3 regions of the Serratia aquatilis genome follow, and region 1 is predicted to be linked to each of the others. Evidence: predicted binding sites of a transcription regulator. Region 1 holds the regulator's gene; each other region holds the start of a gene.
The links. Region 1 encodes PurR, which represses purine synthesis genes. Its sites were predicted from a motif close to CANGCAAACGTTTGCNTG; they were not measured.
Positions count from the first base shown of each region.

Region 2: a site for PurR is predicted at 1,169-1,186, ahead of SAQUA_RS24265 (NCS2 family protein). Genes of this name have one in related genera too.
Region 3: a site for PurR is predicted at 1,034-1,051, ahead of carA (glutamine-hydrolyzing carbamoyl-phosphate synthase small subunit). Genes of this name have one in related genera too.

Region 1 is NZ_CP173186.1:2,732,149-2,734,428, forward strand. It holds gene sodB (superoxide dismutase [Fe]) at 1-62, shown strand, start outside; gene SAQUA_RS12285 (YnhF family membrane protein) at 127-216, opposite strand; gene purR (HTH-type transcriptional repressor PurR) at 538-1,563, shown strand; gene punR (DNA-binding transcriptional activator PunR) at 1,560-2,280, opposite strand, start outside.
Region 2 is NZ_CP173186.1:5,337,347-5,339,626, reverse strand. It holds gene SAQUA_RS24265 (NCS2 family protein) at 1-1,116, opposite strand, end outside; gene gltS (sodium/glutamate symporter) at 1,409-2,280, shown strand, end outside.
Region 3 is NZ_CP173186.1:4,371,896-4,374,175, reverse strand. It holds gene dapB (4-hydroxy-tetrahydrodipicolinate reductase) at 1-805, shown strand, start outside; gene carA (glutamine-hydrolyzing carbamoyl-phosphate synthase small subunit) at 1,275-2,280, shown strand, end outside.

The DNA of each region.
Region 1 (2,280 bases):
AGTACCTGGAGAACTTCTGGGCACTGGTTAACTGGGCATTCGTGGAACAAAACCTGTCTTAATGGCAGGTGGATGACCCAAATAATAAGGCGCAGCATGCTGCGCCTTTCATTTTGTTGTTATAAATCAGTTCAATGCCGCGATAAAGCCAAAAACAATAATCACTGCCAGTGCGCTGACCGTGGTGAGCAATGACATTTTTAAATTCGTATCCATATCGTAATTCCCTCTCAGATTAGTGTTCTCAAGCATAAAAGCCACACGATTAATGCGTCAAATCATTTTCACACAGTTCGTGATTAAAATCTTGTTATCATTTCCCGACTTATAATACCGATTAGCTCTTCCACTTTTCTTCATTATGCGACAAAATCCGCAATTCACTACTGCGTACCAAAATGCCCCTCCTGTTAAAGCGGCTTACGACTTCAGCACTAAAAACTCAGTTTTCGCTTATCTGGGGAAAGTTCTACGCAGGCAAACGATTAACATCATACTTACATGCCGTAACATGTAGGTTCAGGAGTTATTTTTTACATGGCAACGATTAAAGATGTGGCCAAACGCGCTGGCGTTTCAACCACCACCGTTTCGCACGTCATCAATAAAACGCGTTTCGTCGCCGAAGAAACAAAAGCGGCCGTTTGGGCAGCAATTAAGGAACTTCACTATTCACCCAGCGCCGTTGCCCGTAGCCTGAAAGTCAACCACACCAAATCGATCGGTCTGCTTGCAACATCAAGTGAAGCGCCCTATTTTGCAGAGGTGATCGAAGCTGTTGAAAACAGTTGTTATAGTAAAGGTTATACGCTGATCTTGTGCAACTCACATAATAACCTTGATAAACAACAGGCCTATCTGGCGATGTTGGCGCAAAAGCGTGTCGATGGTCTGCTGGTCATGTGCTCGGAATATCCGGAAAAGCTGTTAGGCATGTTGGAGGATTACCGCAATATTCCCATGGTAGTGATGGACTGGGGCGCAGCTCGTGGTGATTTCACCGATACCATTATCGATAATGCGTTTGAGGGAGGCTATCTGGCAGGGCGTTACCTGATTGAACGCGGTCATCGCGATATCGGTGCCATTCCAGGCCAGCTCGCGCGTAATACCGGGGGTGGGCGCCATCAAGGCTTCTTGAAAGCAATGCAGGAAGCCAATATCGACATCCGTGAAGAATGGATCGTTCAAGGCGATTTTGAACCTGAATCCGGTTACAAAGCGATGCACAAAATCCTGTCGCAGAAACATCGTCCTACTGCCATCTTTTGCGGTGGTGACATCATGGCAATGGGGGCTATCTGCGCTGCAGACGAATTGGGGCTTCGCGTACCGCAAGATATCTCAGTGATCGGCTACGATAACGTCCGCAACGCACGCTATTTTACCCCTGCGTTAACTACCATCCATCAGCCTAAAGAGCGTCTGGGAGAGATGGCCTTTACTATGCTACTGGATCGCATCATCAGTAAACGCGAAGAATCTCAGGTTATTGAAGTACATCCAAAACTTATTGAACGCCGTTCGGTAGCCGATGGACCTTTCATCGATTATCGCCGCTAACCGTTATTACCGGGAGCCTCTGGGTTACCCGGTATTTTTTCGCTCAACCACTCCTGATTGAGTGTTTCACTGTCTCCCAGATAATCTATTAGCCAAGCCATTACGGGTGACTGCGCATTTTGCTGCCACGTGAGACAACAGGCACTGGGAGGAAATGGCTCGAGCAGTTGCAGAACAACCAGTTCACCGCTTTGTACCAATGGCAGGACTCGATGCGCAGGTGCCATTCCTACGCACAGCCCATTACGCAGACAATCCACAGCAGACACCCAATCCGGCACGGTGAGACGCCGCTGGTTATCCAGTGCCCAGGTTACACGCTTCGGCAAATTTCGTGACGTATCCTCTAGCAAGAGTGAAGGATATGGCCGTAGCTGATCGTTTCTCAGTCGTCCTTCTAGACGAGCCAAAGGATGGGTTGCATTTACTACACACAACCAGTCCATAAACCCCATGTCGCGGAAAGCGAAACCGCCACCTACCGGCACAGCACTTGTTGCACCAATGGCCATCTCAGCGCGCCCGTCAACCAGGGCATCCCACACGCCGTTGAACACTTCTGGCTGGACAATTAACTCCACATCAGGGAAATGACGATAAAAATCGATGATTAATTGACGACTACGCCGTGGTTTGACAATAAGATCGACCGCAATCCTTAACTGCCCACGCCAACCATTAGCAACTTGCTGGCACTGTCGCCGAGTATCAAGCATT
Region 2 (2,280 bases), 2.6 Mb from region 1:
AAAACCGGCGACGGCCGGGAACAACCCCAGCACGATCAGCATCAGTGCAACAACAAAACCCACGTATCGACTGGCGACTCCCGTCAGTTGGATCACGCCGTTATTTTGGCCGAAACAGGAGTTCGGGAAGGTATTGAATACGGCGGATAGCATAGAGTTCAGACCATTCGCCAGTACGCCGCCCTTAAGACGGCGCATATATAGAGGCCCACTGACGGGTTGCTCTGATACGTCGGAAGTGGCGGTGATATCACCGATGGTTTCCAGCGAGGTCACCATAAAGATTAGCATCAGCGGCAGCAGTAAGTTCCAATCGAAACCCAGGCCGTAATACAGCGGGGTAGGGATCGTGATGGCACTCTGGGTGACCGGCTGAGTTTCCGGCAACATGCCCATTGCCCAAGCCAGCAGATAGCCTACGGCCATGGCAATCACCAGCGACGCAACCCGTAGGTATGGGTTGCGCTGGCGGTTAAGTAAAATGATGACCACCAGAACCGCACCTGCCAGCAACAGATTTTTGGGTTCGCCAAAAGTATGATCGTTCATGGCCGCATAGCCGCCACCAATAGAGGTGAGCCCTACTTGAATCAGAGACAGGCCAATGATCATCACCACAATACCGGACACCAGTGGTGTGATAATGCGGCGCGCCAAATGAAGCACACGTGACAGCAGGATTTCAGTACAAGAAGCCACCATCAATGTGCCAAACAGCGCTGCCATCATGGTCGGCACGTCAGCCCCACCGTTCTTCAACGCCAACCCGCCCATAATCAGCGGGGAAACAAAGTTGAAGCTGGTTCCCTGAATAGACAGCAAACCCGAACCCACCGGCCCCCAGGTCTTGATTTGTAGAATGGAGGCTAGGCCAGAAGCAAACAGCGACATGCTGATGATATGTTGCGTATCTTGTGCAGGCAAACCCAGCGCCTGGCAAATCAGCAGTGCAGGGGTGATCACGGCAACAAACATAGCCAACAGATGCTGGCTGGCGGCAAATAGCGTTTGTGGCAGCGGTGGGCGATCTTCCAGGCGATAAATCAGTTCACTGTTGCGCGGGGCTGTTGCTGATGCTTTTTCTATGGCATCGAGCTCGGCAGATTGAGTGGACATGGTGCGGTGTTCCCTAAGCGGCAAAGAGGGCATTTTAATGATCTGATTCACAAAAGCAAACGGTTGCGCGCTAATATTTTTACCGAAGAGGGCTTTATAAAGAATACGCTTTTTTAAATTTTCACCATTAATATTAGCTGGTTATGCCATCTACCACATCTTGTTTACACGAGTGTTCTGCTAGCGGTCAATCAAGGTACTTCCTGAGACTCGCGTACGGGTAAACTCAAAGCCCTATCAGATTTATGGTTTATAATTAATTACATATTGATTCTGAAACGGGGTACTAGAGATGTTCCATCTCGACGCTTATGGCACTTTAGTCGCTGCTACGTTGGTTTTACTTGTTGGTAATAAAGGTATACGCACCATTCCTTTGCTGAAAAAATATACTATTCCTGCCCCGGTTGCGGGTGGTCTACTGGTGGCATTGCTGCTGTTGGTGCTGAAGAAAACCGTCAACTGGGAAATCAGCTTTGATATGTCACTCCGAGACCCCCTGATGCTGGCTTTTTTTGCCACTATCGGTCTGAATGCTAACCTGGCGCGTTTACGCGCAGGGGGCAAAGCACTGTTTATATTCCTGTTTGTAGTGTTAGGGTTGCTGGTGGTGCAAAACGCCATTGGGATCGCCATGGCGAAAATGCTGGGGCTGGATCCTCTGATGGGGCTGATCGCTGGCTCGATCACGCTTTCCGGAGGTCATGGTACTGGTGCCGCCTGGAGCAAAGTGTTTATCGAGCGTTATGGTTTTGAGAATGCGACTGAAGTTGCCATAGCCTGTGCCACTTTTGGTCTGGTTTTAGGAGGGCTGATTGGTGGCCCAGTGGCACGCTATCTGGTGAAACACTCTTCAACCCCGGAGGGTACGCCTGAAGACAGTGTACAGCCGAGCGGTTTTGAAAAACCGGAAAGTGGCCGCCTGATCACCTCACTGGTCATGGTAGAAACTATTGCCATGATCGCCATCTGCTTAAGTGCCGGCCAATTTATCGCAGGATTACTGAACGGCACCGCGTTCGAATTACCTATCTTCGTTTGCGTGCTGTTTGTCGGGGTGATCCTTAGCAATACGCTCTCGGTTACCGGTTTTTACACCGTTTTTGAACGAGCGGTTTCAGTGTTGGGAAACGTCAGCCTGTCGCTGTTTCTGGCGATGGCGCT
Region 3 (2,280 bases), 1.6 Mb from region 1:
CCGCATTGCAATTGCGGGGGCCGGTGGCCGTATGGGGCGCCAACTCATCCAGGCCGTGCAGCAGGCGCAAGGTGTGGTATTGGGGGCAGCACTAGAGCGCCCAGGCTCAAGCTTGGTGGGTACCGAGGCTGGGGAACTGGCCGGTGTTGGTGCGCTGGGGATAACCGTCAGCGATAGCCTGGATAACGTGGCCAGTGATTTCGATATCCTGATCGATTTCACCCGTCCTGAGGGCACTTTAGCCCATCTGGCATTCTGCGTGGCACATAAGAAAGGCATGATCATTGGCACCACCGGTTTTGACGATGCGGGTAAAGCGACGATCCAGGCTGCGGCACAACAGATTGGTATCGTATTTGCTGCCAACTTTAGCGTTGGTGTTAACGTAGTGCTCAAACTGCTAGAAAAAGCCGCCAAGGTCATGGGCGATTATACCGATATCGAAATTATCGAAGCACATCACCGCCACAAGGTTGATGCCCCTTCTGGCACGGCTCTGGCTATGGGCGAAGCGATTGCTGGTGCGTTAGGCCGTGATTTAAAAGAGTGCGGGGTTTACCAACGTGTAGGTTACACCGGTGAGCGCGATCCTAAGAGTATCGGTTTTGCCACCATCCGCGCAGGGGATATTGTGGGTGAACATACCGCTATGTTTGCAGATATTGGCGAGCGAGTGGAAATTACTCACAAAGCATCGAGCCGTATGACTTTTGCCAATGGCGCGGTACGTGCCGCTGTCTGGATGTCAAAGCAGCAAAAAGGGCTGTTTGATATGCGAGATGTGCTTGGTTTAGAACAGTTATAGTGATCTTGATGCCAATATGATGTGGTGAAATTGGTCATAATACTATGATAATAGGGTGATAATTTTATTACCCTTTTTTTTAACCATGAAAATATTGGTTACGAATTGATATTTTGCTGAGTACTGCGTTTTTTATGGTTACCTCTCTATTTTTCCTATCTGAAAGCTATTTTTTGTTTGAGGTCGGCCGATTTTAGCTGTTTTAAGCATTTTTTTCTGTCATTGTGCCTCGCAACCGTTTACCAAGCCAAGTTTCTATATGTTTTTATGGCTGTGAAGCCAGTTTGAACCTAAGGGCGGCAAAATTGTGATAAAAAATTGTGCTTTGTGTAGACAAACGTAGCACTCATCATTAAAATGCGCCCAATTTGCCAAAAATTAGCCTTGAGGGCGGTTTTTGCATTGATTTAGATCGCGATTTCTGAATTAATATGCAAATATTGTGATTTATTATTCCTCGGAGGGTGTTTTGAATAAGTCAGCGCTATTGGTTCTGGAAGACGGAACCCAATTCCACGGTCGGGCCATTGGGGCGCAAGGTACGGCAGTGGGGGAAGTGGTCTTCAATACGTCGATGACCGGCTATCAAGAAATCCTCACTGATCCTTCCTACTCCCGCCAGATCGTTACTCTTACTTATCCCCATATTGGCAATGTCGGCACCAATGCTTCCGACGAAGAATCCTCCGCTGTTCATGCTCAAGGCCTTGTCATCCGCGATCTTCCTCTGATTGCCAGCAACTACCGCAACGAAGAAGGGCTATCGGAATACCTCAAGCGCAATAACATTGTGGCGATTGCCGATATCGATACCCGCAAATTGACGCGTCTATTGCGTGAGAAAGGTGCACAAAATGGCTGCATCATTGCGGGTGATGTGACCGATGCCGAACTGGCGCTGCAAAAAGCGCGAGCGTTCCCCGGCCTGAAAGGGATGGATCTGGCCAAAGAGGTCACCACCAAAGAAGCCTACACTTGGCAACAGGGGAGTTGGACTCTGGAAGGCGACTTACCTCAGGCTAAAACTGCAGGCGAATTGCCCTACCATGTGGTGGCTTACGATTTCGGTGCGAAGCGCAATATCCTGCGTATGCTGGTGGATCGTGGTTGCCGTCTGACCGTCGTGCCTGCACAAACCTCTGCGGAAGAGGTTTTGAAAATGGCCCCGGACGGTATCTTCCTCTCCAATGGCCCTGGCGATCCGGAGCCCTGTGACTACGCAATTACCGCTATCAAACAGTTCCTGGCAACGGATATTCCGGTATTCGGTATCTGCCTGGGCCACCAACTGCTGGCACTGGCCAGTGGTGCGAAAACCATGAAAATGAAGCTTGGTCACCACGGCGGTAACCATCCGGTAAAAGATCTGGATAACAATACCGTGATGATCACCGCGCAAAACCATGGTTTTGCTGTGGATGAACATGCTCTGCCAGCTCATCTGCGGGTGACGCATAAATCCCTGTTTGACCACA